3 regions of the Kitasatospora sp. NPDC023385 genome follow, and region 1 is predicted to be linked to each of the others. Evidence: riboswitches for the same ligand, from Rfam matches in the RefSeq annotation. Region 1 holds a riboswitch; each other region holds the start of a gene.
The links. A riboswitch is a leader RNA that binds a small molecule or an ion and turns the genes downstream of it on or off. The one in region 1 is predicted to bind cyclic di-AMP.
Positions count from the first base shown of each region.

Region 2: another riboswitch for cyclic di-AMP. It lies ahead of AC0B61_RS29335 (M23 family metallopeptidase); the one in region 1 lies ahead of AC0B61_RS00085 (transglycosylase family protein).
Region 3: another riboswitch for cyclic di-AMP. It lies ahead of AC0B61_RS05865 (transglycosylase family protein); the one in region 1 lies ahead of AC0B61_RS00085 (transglycosylase family protein).

Region 1 is NZ_JBVOOL010000001.1:14,052-18,031, reverse strand. It holds gene AC0B61_RS00085 (transglycosylase family protein) at 76-1,440, opposite strand; cyclic di-AMP (ydaO/yuaA leader) riboswitch at 1,427-1,596, opposite strand; gene AC0B61_RS00080 (sirohydrochlorin chelatase family protein) at 2,040-2,999, opposite strand; gene AC0B61_RS00075 (DUF397 domain-containing protein) at 3,568-3,831, shown strand.
Region 2 is NZ_JBVOOL010000024.1:60,369-64,348, reverse strand. It holds gene AC0B61_RS29340 (hypothetical protein) at 11-886, shown strand; gene AC0B61_RS29335 (M23 family metallopeptidase) at 954-1,832, opposite strand; cyclic di-AMP (ydaO/yuaA leader) riboswitch at 1,845-2,003, opposite strand; gene AC0B61_RS29330 (YiaA/YiaB family inner membrane protein) at 2,199-2,489, shown strand; gene AC0B61_RS29325 (ATP-binding protein) at 2,873-3,980, shown strand, end outside.
Region 3 is NZ_JBVOOL010000002.1:640,149-644,128, reverse strand. It holds gene AC0B61_RS05875 (FtsB family cell division protein) at 1-56, opposite strand, end outside; gene eno (phosphopyruvate hydratase) at 197-1,483, opposite strand; gene AC0B61_RS05865 (transglycosylase family protein) at 1,761-2,561, opposite strand; cyclic di-AMP (ydaO/yuaA leader) riboswitch at 2,567-2,734, opposite strand; gene AC0B61_RS05860 (cytochrome P450 family protein) at 2,987-3,980, opposite strand, start outside.

The sequences.
Region 1 (3,980 bases):
TGGTAGCTGACCGCTGTCAGCTGTTCGCCGCCGTCCGTCCGCCGAACACTGTCGGCCGTCGGCCGTGCGGTGTTCTCAGACTCGGCCGGCGAAGTCCGGCGCCCAGTTGGCGACGGTCTGCTCGCGGACGCCCGAGCTCGGGTTGGCGGCCTCGACGTACTTGCCGCCGCCGACGTAGATGGCGACGTGGTAGACGCCGGAGTCCTGGCCGTTGTTGGACCAGAACAGCAGGTCGCCCGGCTGCAGGCTGTCCAGCGAGACGTGGGTGCTGGCGGCGGCCTGGTCGGCGGCGACGCGCGGGACGGAGATGCCCGCGGCGCGCAGCGCGGCCTGGGTCAGACCGGAGCAGTCCCAACCGCCGTTGCCGGTGCCGCCGTACACGTAGGCCTGGCCGACCTTCGACTCGGCGAAGGACACCGCGGCGGCCATGCTGCCGGTGGCGGCCGGGGCCGGGGTCTGGGTCTGCGCCGGGGCGGCCGGCTTGGGGGCGGCCGGCTTCGCAGCCTGGGTCTGCGCGGTCGGCTGGGCGTTCACGGCACCGCCGTTCGCGGACTGGCCGGACTTCTGCGAGCGGTTGAACCAGGTGAAGTCCGAACCGGCCTTGGCCGAGGAGGACTGGTCGGCGGAGGAGGACTGGTCAGCCGAGGCGGACGGCTGGGCCTGGCCGCGGTCGCCGAAGGACAGGTGCTGGCCCGGGTAGATGGTGTCCGGGCCCTCGGTCAGGGTGCCGCGGTTGAGCTCGTAGAGCCGCTGCCAGCCGCCCTGGACGTTGTTCTTGTCGGCGATGGCGGACAGCCAGTCGCCCGCCGCGACGGTGTAGTCGCCACTCTGGGCCTGCTGCTGGCGCTTCTGGGCCCAGTCGCTGGTGGCGGAGCCGGTGGCGGCCTGCGCGCCGTCCTGGGCGGGCGCGGCGGGCTTGGCCGGCTTCGCAGCCTGGGTCTGGGTCTGGGTCTGCGCCGGGGCCGGCTTGGCAGCCTGGGCGGCGGGCTTGGCGGCGGTCGAACCGGAGGCGGTGCCGGCCGAGGTGTCGACGGCGGCCGGAGCGCCGCCCTTGGTCAGGCCGGCCTGGATCGAGCAGACGGGCCAGGCGCCGGGGCCCTGCGAGGCGAGGACCTTCTCGGCGACGGCGATCTGCTGGTCCTTGGTGGCCTGGTTGGCCTGCGAGGCGTAGGCGGTGCCACCGAACGCGGCCCAGGTGCTGGAGGTGAACTGGAGGCCGCCGTAGAAGCCGTTGCCGGTGTTGATGCTCCAGTTGCCGCCGCTCTCGCACTGGGCGACCTTGTCCCAGGTGGCGACGGAGGCGGCGGAGGCGGTGCCGGAGACGAGGCACGGGATGGTGAGACCGATGCCCGCGACGCCGATGGCGGCGATCACGCGGCGGGTGCGGCCGGACAGACGGGTGCCGTTGGTGGGCAGCATGAAGACGCGGTCCTCTCCCACGCCTGCGAGGTGAGCTGTCGGATTCGGGCTGGAGTTGCCCGGCCGCGCTTGAGCGCGGCTTCACCCCTAGCCCTGAACCGTTCCGAAGAGCGGTCCGGGGCGACTTACCTGTGGTTCCCCCGCTCCTGCCGTGGTGCGTTTTCGCGCTGCCAGAACATCCGACGGCAGGACTCGGCGTCGCGGATGAACTGGGTCCGTGGAATCACGAACGGGGAGCACGTTAAGCAGACTTAAGTTCAAACTGCAAACACCTGTGACGCTCATCACGGTTTAGAGAGAAGTGCCAAAATGGCTGGCCATCATGATCGTAAATGATCGTTTTTCGGCAATCGCATTGCGGATGTGCACAACTGTCTTTGCCTCAGGAAAAGTGTGACGGAGCGTCGAGGCGCGGAGCCGCGTACTGCTCAAGTCAGGGGGAAGGCGTGATGCGAGCGCCGGAGAGTGCGCCGGTCAATTACCTGCAAATAGCGCCAGATCGGACATTTCTCTCCATGGTCGGCTTAACTCCGGTACGGCGCAGGAGGAGGAGCAAAGCGAAAGGGCCCGGAACGGAAGCCGTTCCGGGCCCTTCGTGCGCGTCGACGGACGCGCGGCGTCTACTGTCCGACAGACCTCTGGGCGGCCGCGTGGGCGCCGCGAGCGCCCTCCATGGCTCCCTCGGCCTCGGCGGCGGCCGCAGCCTCCGCCTCGGCCCGCGCCAGGTCCTCCGGGGACGGCGTGGGCAGCGCGGCCAGGTAGGTGGAGGCGATCAGCTGGCCGACGGTCGGGTAGGCGCCCAGCGGCGCGGCCGACGGGCAGCCGGTCTCCTCGGCGGCCGTGGCCAGCAGCTCGGAGTCGGCCTCCGGCCCGATCACCAGCGGGGCCAGCGCCGGGCGCTGCGAGCCCGTCTCCTTGAGGTGGTTGACGGCCGCGGCCACCGAGCCGGGCACGTCGAGTGCGGCGGCCACGACCGGGACGGCCAGTCGGGCGGCCAGCAGCACGCCGGTGATGCCGGCCGCGGCGGCCGCGTCCTCACCTCCGACGGTGGTCAGGACCACGCCGTCCGCGGCGGTCGCGATGGCGAACAGCCGGGCCCGGTCGGCACGGGCCAGCCCGGCCTCGGAGAGCCGTACGTGGACGGCCTCGGCGAGCAGCGGGTGCGGGCCGAGCGCGTCGGTGACGGGCGCGCCGTACTCGGCGGCGAGCGCGTGGAGTTCGGGCAGGAAGTGGTGCGGACCGGGCACCAGCGGCACCAGGACGGGCATCGGCAGCCCGGCCTCGGCGGTGGCCGCCAGGAGCTCGGCGACGGTGCGGTCGTCGCCGCCCCCGTCCTCGGCGAACGCGCGGGGGAGGTAGCCGACCGTCGCCTGGACGCCGTTCTGCTCGCTGCGGACGACTGAAAGCAGCTCCTCGACGACCGACCGGGACTCGGGCCCGGCGGTCGCGGGCACGGCGAGCACCAGGGCGGGGGCGCTGGCCGGGATCTCGGGGCGCTCGGGACGACGGTGGCGCCCCCGCGCACGGGAGCCTGGAGTGCGGACGGGCAGTGGCGCGCCCGGGATGGCTGCGGTGCTCATGCCGGAGATCGTAGGACATCGGCCCGTCAGGCCTGCAGTCGGCTGCCGCACAGGTTTCGGACGATCGCGGCACGGACCTGGTACGGACCCGGTGCGTTTCGGTCCCGGTTCGGGTGGTTTGCCTACAATCCGGACATACTTCGCCCAACCCCCGTGTGAGTGTGGGCCATTGCCTTGACGTGCCCAGCGGGGCGCGGCGTTGCGGCTGTGGTGCGTGAGATGTCTCACAGTATGGAGGTCGCCTGACGCAGGGTCACGGCGGTGCGACTCCCGGCATTCGAAGATCAACATTCAGCGGGGGGCTGCTCACGGCCGGTTATCGCGCGCTCGACGATTCACTCGGCTATGTCCGTTTACGTACCGTCAGAAGAAGGGCCCGTGAAGAGTTCGCGGCTGCGGGTAAAAGGCCTCGTGCACCTGCACTGTCCCGTGCTGATGCACGTGCACTACAGCTATCATCGCGTCAAGTGGGGCGTTGTGCCGGACCGGTACGGGGCCGGTCCGTTCGTTCGGCGGTGCCGGGGGCGCCGCGCTGGACCACAACTCCGGAGCTCTTCGGGAGATCTCTATGCACGACTCGCAGGACACGCACGGCTCGTTCGACACCTACAACGGGATGGCCGCCGCCGATCTCCAGGGGGTGGTCTGGCAGAAGAGCCGGCACAGCAACTCCCAGGGCAACTGCGTCGAGTTCGCGGCCCTGCCGGGCGGCGATGTGGCGATGCGCAACTCGCGGTTCCCGGACGGCCCGGCGCTCATATACACCCGGGCCGAGATCGCGGCCCTGCTGTTGGGGGCCAAGGGCGGGGAGTTCGACCACCTGGCGGTCTGACCGGCCGCCGTGCTTCACCATCGGGGGGCCGTCGTGGGTGCCGACACCGCGACGGCCTTTGTCTTTTGTCTTTTATGCGACCTTTTGTGCCGTTGTTTCCGGAGGTCCTCAGCACGCCCGGCGCCCGTGGCGCCCTGGCGCCGTTGACA
Region 2 (3,980 bases), on a different contig from region 1:
CGTTCGGACTATGAACGACGAAGACCTGCGGCTCCCCCCGCGCACCAGGGCCGCCGACCTGCTCGCCTGGGCGGCCGAGCAGGGCCGCGCGCCGGTGGCCGAGGCGCCACTGCGCGCGGTGCTGGCACTGCTGGAGCTGGGCGACGGCAGGATGCACGACGGCTGGCCCGAACTGACCTCGAACGCGGTGGAGCACCTCCTGTACGAGCGGCTCCACCTGTACGTCCAACCCGCGCCCGAGGAGGATCCGCTCGCGTACGGCGACGCCGTCCGGCTGCTGGTCGACCACCAGCGGGCGGCCCGTCGGCTCAACGCCAAGCGCCAGGAGCGGCTGCACGCGGAGGCCGAGTGGCAGGGCGAGGTCGCGGCCGGGCTGCTGCGCCGCGCCGACCTGGTGACCTGGCCCCGGCTGTACGCGGTGCTGCTGCACGCGCACGGGGTGGAGGTCGCGGACGGGGAAGCGGTGCGGGCCTGGCTGACCGGCTTCGCCGAGCTGGCGGAGGAGGAGCGGCTCGCCGCGTACGAGGCGCTGGCTCCGGCCGGCTGGCTGGACGAGCCGGACCCGCAGGGCTGGGGGCTCGGCCGGCTGCTGTCGGTCGGCATGGCCACCGACGGCGCGCGGCGGCTGCTGGAGCAGGGCCTGATGCGGCGCAGCTACCGCAACCTGGCCGAGCTGACCGCGCTGGGCCGGCCGATGCCGGACGAACTGGCCGGGGACTTCGGGCAGTTCGAGGAGGCGGCGGTCGGGGCGGCGCTCGACCTGTTCGGCGAGTGGACGGTGCCGGGGCTGCCGCGGCTGCTGGTGGAGGAGTTCCCGGAGCTGGCGCCGGAGCCGGGCCCGGAGGAGATCGACGCGTACCTGGCGCAGTTGCCCGCGGAGGAATGACGTACGGCGCGGCGCCCCCGGAGACCGCCGGGCGGCCGGGCGGGGGCGCCGTGCTGCGCGCCGGGTGTCAGGGGGTGAGGCCGCGCTGCTCGAGCCAGGTCTCCGGGTCGACCGGGGCGCCGCCGCCGGGGCGGACTTCCAGGTGCAGGTGCGGGCCGGTGACGTTGCCGGTCGCGCCGACCTTGCCGATCTGCTGGCCGGAGGTGACCTGGCCGGAGCCCTTGATGATCGAGGAGAGGTGGCAGTACCAGATCTCGGTGCCGTCGGGCAGCGTCTCGACGATCCGGTAGCCGTACGAGCCGGACCAGCCGGCCGAGGTGATGGTGCCCTGGCCGAGCGCGTGGACGGGGGTGCCGGTGTCGGCGGCGAAGTCGAGGCCGGTGTGCAGGTTGGCCCAGTACCGGGCGCTCTGGCCGTAGTGCGCGGAGAGCCGGTAGTCCTTCACCGGGAGGGTGAGGGCGGCGGCCTTGGCCCGCTCGGCCTCGTCGGCGGCCCGCTTGGCCTCGGCCTCCTTGGCGGCGGCCTTGGCCTCGGCCTCCTGCGCGGCCTGCACGCGGGCGCCTTCCTCGGCGGCGGTGCGCTGGCTGTCGGCCTGCTGCTGGATGCGGGCGGCGAGCGCGAGGCCGGGGTCGGCGGAGAGGGCGACCGGGGTCTCGTCCGGGGCCTCGACGGCGGGGGCGGCGGCCGGGGTGGCGGAGGCGAAGCCGGTGGCGCCCAGGGTGGCCGCGACGGCGGTGACGCCGAGCAGCGGGGAGGCTCCGCGGGTCTGACGCGGCATCCGGTGCCGGTTGGTGTCGGCTTCCGGGACGAAGCCTTCCGGGCCGGAACCCTCCGGGTCGAAGCCTTCCGGGCCGACGGCCTCGGGGCCGTCCGGGCCGGGGTGGTCGAGGAGCCGGGTACCGGTTGCGGGGCCGGCCGGGTGTGCCGGGGTGTGCGTCGACGCCACGGAGGCGCGCTCCTTTCCTTCCTTCGCGCCTACCGGGTTAGCTGACGGGTTCGGAGCAGGAAGGTCTCCTACGGCCGGGCCGGAGCCCCGCCGATTCACCCCAGGGAACGTGGTTCCCCGGCTCCCTGACCTGCCCGGAGGCCGGCCGGTGGGATTAGGCGACGGCGCACGGTGCCGTCTGGGTACGGCGTTGAAGACCGCGCTGCGTTATCAAACGTTAATCCTAGGAGGCTCTGATTCCAAGCCATCCGTCGGGGACGGCCGGGGAGCGAGTGATCGGACGTCAACGAACGACCCTTCATCCGAGCACTCATCTGAGTACTCCTACTCATGTGCGGCCCGACGGGGTGGCCGCATCCTGACGTCATGAGCGCACCGATGCAGAACGGCACGACGGCCGCCTACCACGTCCAGGCCGTCCTTTCCTTCGCCCTGTCGGGCACCGCCCTCGCCGCCGGGATCGCCTACCTGCCGGTCGGCGGCTGGACCCGGGCCTTCCTCGGGATCGGCCTCCTCTACACCGTCACCTCGGCGTTCACGCTGGCGAAGGTGATCCGGGACCGGCACGAATCGAACGACATCGTCAGCCGGGTGGACCAGGCCCGGCTGGAGAAGCTGCTCGCCGAGCACGACCCGTTCAAGGTGGAGGGGGTCTGAGCCCGCCGCCCCCGACCGGCTCGTCACCACCCTCACCACCGCGCTCCGCGCCTGGCCCGCGGAGGAAGCCGGCCCGCGGACCCGAGGGGGAGCCCGGGCGGGGGACGGTGTGGTGCTGCCACTCCTGCACCGGACGCCGCCCTTCGGCGACACCCTGCACACACGCCCCACACATCCTGGGAAGCGAATCAGCCATCGGGCGTGGCCCGGACGCTGCACGACGGCCCGGCCGGAGCCAGACCGAGGCAGCGTCAGGCCCGGCGATCGGGGTCGAACGAGGCCGGATAGAGACCGGATTGACTCGATATTGACGAGATCCGGTCACTTGGCGAGATCCGTTCACACCTTCGTAGGATCATCACCCTAGAATTCGCGGCGTGACGATGACTCAGTGGTCCGTAACGGCAACCGGCATACTCGCCGTCCTCGCCCTCGTGGCCGCCGCGCGGTACCGCGCCGTGTCCGTCACCCAGCGCGGCCGGGCCGACGCCCTCCAGCGCTCGCTGCACATCGCCGGTGAACACCTCCTCCTCGAACGCAGCCGCCGCGGCGCCGAACTGGCGGCCGTCCAGCAGGAGCAGGAACTCACCGCCTCCACCCAGCGCGCCTTCCTCAGCGTCGCCCGCCGGATCCTGGTGATGGCCCACGACCAGCAGGCACTGCTGGACGAGATGGAACGCACCCACGACGACCCGGGGCTGCTGGAGGGCCTGCTCAAGGCCGACCACGCCGCCGCCCAACAGGCCCGACTGGCACAGACCCTGGCCGTGCTGTGCGGCGCGCGGGCCGGACGGCACTGGCCGGAACCGGTCGCCCTGGAGGACGTCGTCCGCGGCGCCCAGTCGCGCATCCTGCCCTTCCAGCGCGTGGTCGTCCGCAGTCGGATCGAGACCGCGGTGGTCGGCGCCGCGGCCGAAGCACTGATCCACGCGATCGCCGAACTGCTGGACAACGCCACCCGCTACTCCCCGCCCAGCACCCAGGTGTTCGTCACCCTGATGCCGGTGCACAACGGCGCCGTCATCGAGATCGACGACGGCGGCGTCGGCATGCCCGAGCAGGCCGTCGCCAAGGCCGCCGCCGCGCTCGCCGGCGGCAGCACCCTGGAGGTCTCCCGACTCGGCGAGGTACCGCAGTTGGGCCTGGCCGCGGTCGGCCGGCTGGCCGAGCAGTACGGCTTCCGGGTCACCCTCAGCTCCGCCCCCTCACCGTACGGCGGCGTGCGCGTGGTCGTCCTGCTGCCGAACGCCCTGCTCACCGAGCCGCTGCCGCCCACCGTCCCCGGCCTCGGGCCGGACGACCGGGCGTTCACCTACGATCCCCGACCGGCCTCCCCCGCCGGTCACCCCCTGGTGGAGACCCCGCCGCCCGGACGCACCCCCGTCACCGGCGACACCCCGCCGCCGCTGCCCCGCCGGAGCCACCGGCGCGACCGCGGTGGTCGGCGCGCCCAGCACGCCGCTCCCCCGGCGCCGCCCGCCCCGCCGTACC
Region 3 (3,980 bases), on a different contig from region 1:
CAGAGCACCAGGACGAGGACGGTCGCCCGGCTCGTGAACCGAGGCCGGGCCGCCAAGCCCGGGATCCTCCAGCCTGCCATCTCCGGTGTCCCCTCCTGGTCGCGACGGTGCCCCGCCGTCCACCCTACGGGGTGAACGGCGGGGCACCGGTCAGGCGTGCGCTACCGGGAGCGCTCGGCCCTCGTACCCGCCCTGCTCACTCCGCGGAGCGGAAGCGCGGGAAGGCGCCGCGGCCGGCGTACTCGGCGGCGTCGTCGAGGATCTCCTCGATGCGCAGCAGCTGGTTGTACTTGGCGACGCGCTCGGAGCGGGCCGGGGCACCGGTCTTGATCTGGCCGCAGTTGGTGGCGACGGCCAGGTCGGCGATGGTGACGTCCTCGGTCTCGCCGGAGCGGTGCGACATCATGCAGCGGTAGCCGTTGCGCTGGGCCAGCTCGACGGCGTCCAGGGTCTCGGTCAGCGAGCCGATCTGGTTCACCTTCACCAGCAGCGCGTTGGCGGTGCCGGTCTCGATGCCCCGGGCCAGGCGGGCGGGGTTGGTGACGAACAGGTCGTCGCCGACCAGCTGGACCTTGTCGCCCAGCTTGACGGTCATGGCCCGCCAGCCGTCCCAGTCCGACTCGTCCAGCGGGTCCTCGATGGAGACCAGCGGGTAGGCGGCGACCAGCTCGGCGTAGTACTCGATGAGCTCGGTGGAGGTGAGCGCCTTGCCCTCGAACTGGTAGGCGCCGTCCTCGTAGAACTCGGAGGCGGCGACGTCCAGGGCGAGCGCGATGTCGCGGCCGGGCACGTAACCGGCCTTCTGGATGGCCTCGGTGATGAGGTCCAGGGCCTCGCGGTTGCTGTCGAGGTTCGGCGCGAAGCCGCCCTCGTCGCCGAGGCCGGTGGACAGGCCCCGCTCCTTCAGCACGCCCTTGAGGGTGTGGTAGACCTCGACGCCCCAGCGGACGGCCTCGGAGAAGGACTCCGCGCCGATCGGGGCGATCATGAACTCCTGGATGTCGACGTTGGAGTCCGCGTGCGAGCCGCCGTTGAGGATGTTCATCATCGGCACGGGCAGCACGTGCGCGTTCGGGCCGCCCAGGTAGCGGAACAGCGGCAGGTCGCTGGCCTCGGAGGCGGCGTGCGCGACGGCCAGCGAGACGCCCAGGATGGCGTTGGCGCCGAGCGAGGACTTGTCCGGCGTGGCGTCCAGGTCGAGCATGGCCTGGTCGATCAGGCGCTGCTCGGTGGCGTCGTAGCCGACCAGCTCCGGGCCGATCTGCTCGATGACGGCCAGGACGGCCTTCTCCACGCCCTTGCCGAAGTAGCGGTTCTTGTCGCCGTCGCGCAGCTCCAGCGCCTCGAAGGCGCCGGTGGAGGCGCCCGACGGGACAGCGGCACGACCCGTGCTGCCGTCGTCGAGGCCGACCTCGACCTCGACCGTGGGGTTGCCGCGGGAGTCGAGGATCTCACGGGCTACGACGACATCGATGGACGGCACGAGGCATCTCCTTGCGGAAGCAGGTCCGGCTGACGGCGGTGCTGTCGCCAGGACGATTGCGGAGTCGTTACGGACCAGAGCCTAGCCGCCCGGGCTCCCCGGGCCACGTCGGCCTCGGCACCGTCTCAGCGTGTGGCCCCACTACCCACCGGTAGTTCACCTGCTTGACCCAGCCCGGCCCACCGAAGCGGACGAAGAGCGGATGAAGGGGACGAAGGGGGCCGGTCGTCCCGACCCCCTCCGCGCGTCGCGCCGGGAGCGCCCGGCGCGGGGCGGCTCAGCCGAGGTGCAGGACCTGGCCGGGCAGGATCAGGTCCGGGTCGCCGCCGACGGTGCCGCGGTTGCCGTCGTACAGCGCGTGCCAGCCGCCGGACACGTCCTGGGCGGCGGCGATGGTCGACAGCGTGTCGCCGTCCCGGACGGTGTAGTCGTGGCCGGCGGTCTGCGCGGCCTGCGGGGCCGCGGCCGGCTGGGCGACGGCGGCGGCCGCGTGCTTGGGGACGTACTGCTGCGCCGCCTGGTCGACGGGCTTCTCGGCCCGGTTCGGCGCGGCGTGCTTCGGGGCCTGCTGCTGGGCGGGCTTCTCGACCGGCTTCTGGGCCGGCTTGACAGCCTGCTTGGCGGCGGCCTTCGGGGTCTGCTGCTGGGGCGCGGACTGCGGCTCGGCATCCGACGAGGCGTCGACCGCGGCCGGGGCGCCGCCCTTGGCCAGGCCCGCCTTCTGCGAGCAGACCGGCCAGGCGTCGGGGCCCTGCGAGGCGAGGACCTTCTCGGCGACCGTGATCTGCTGCGCCTTGCTGGCCTGGTTGGCCTGCGGGGCGAACGAGGTGCCGCCGTACGCCTTCCAGGTGCCGGAGGTGAACTGCAGACCGCCGTAGAAGCCGTTGCCCGTGTTGATGCTCCAGTTGCCGCCGCTCTCGCACTGGGCGACGGAGTCCCAGGTGGTGGCCGGGGCGGCGGAGGCACCGGTGGCGGTGAGGAGCGGCATCGCGAGTCCGACGCCCGCCACGCCGGCGACGGCGATGGCCTTCTCGGTCTGGGTACGACGACGGTGACGGCCGGTTCCAACGAACAGCATGAAGGAGTCCCTCTCCGCACGCCTGCGAGGTGAGCTGTCGGGTTCGGACCGGGAGGTGGCCCGGCCGCCGTACGCGGAAGCGATTCCGCTCGGGCGGCTTCACCCCAAGCCGTCGGGGAACGGCAACAAACCTGGTTCCCCCGCCCCTGCCCAGGGTCTGGTCGGTTTCCCGTGACGCGGCGGGCAGGATTCGGCGTTCCGCGCACGAGGTCCGCAGCTGCGAACTCCAGGGAGAGTAGACAGATACTCAGACCGATCACAAGCTCATATCACCGATATCACACAGAAATTACGGCGCGTGCCCGATCGCCTACCAACAGCGGAGGTATGTCCGAGTTGATGGGTATTCACACCGCGCCTGACGCGCTCGAGACAACGTTCCGTCAGCGCGGACCACCGGCGCATCGGTGAATCGTGCCGTTATGTCAGGGCGCGGAAGGAGCGTGCGGCGGCGTATGCGGAGGAGTATGCGACGGCGTATGCGGAGGCGTATGCGGGGAGCGGCCCTCCGGGCTGAATTCGACCGGCAGTTCCCGCAGTCCACGCATGATCAGGCCACCGCGCCAGCGCAGATTCTCCGGGCTTTCCGCGAGCCGCAGATCGGGCAGCCGGGAAAGCAGCGTGGCCAGCGCGGACCGCCCCTCCAGGCGGGCCAGCGGGGCGCCGATGCAGTAGTGGATGCCGTGCCCGAAACCCAGGTGGGGATTGTCCGTCCGGGCCAGGTCCAGGGTGTTCTCGTCCGAGAACCGGGCCGGATCGCGGTCCGCCGCGGCCAGCACCACCAGCACCGGATCGCCGACCGGGATGTCCACGCCGCCGATGGTCAGCGGCCGGGTCGCGAACCGCCAGGTCGCCAGCTCCACCGGCCCGTCGTAGCGAAGGAGTTCCTCGATCCCGGTGTCCAGCAGCGCACGCTCCCCGCGCGCCACCGACTCCTGCAGCAGCCCGCGCTGCTCCGGGTTGCGCAGCAGCGCGTACGTCCCGTTGCCGATGAGGTTCACGGTGGTCTCGAAACCGGCGAAGAGGAGGATGAAGGCCATCGCCGCGGCCTCGTTCTCCGTCAGGTGCTCGCCGTGGTCGCTCGCCCGGATCAGGCCCGAGATCAGGTCGTCCCCGAGGTCAGCGCGCTTGCGGTGGATCAGCTCCAGCAGGTACGCCCGCATCCGCTTCACCGCCCGCCCCACACCGCCGCGTTGGCCGCCGCCCTGGCCCGGCTTCGTGTGCCGCAGCATCATCCCGGCCCAGTCGCGGAAGTCGTCCTGGTCCTCGGCCGGCACGCCCAGCAGGTCGCAGATCGCGTAGATGGGGAGCGGGAACGCGAACTCGTGGATCAGGTCCGCCGAGCCGCGCTGCGCGAAACCGTCGATCAGCCGGTCGGTGAGCTGCTGCACCCTCGGCTCGAACTCGGCCACCCGGCGC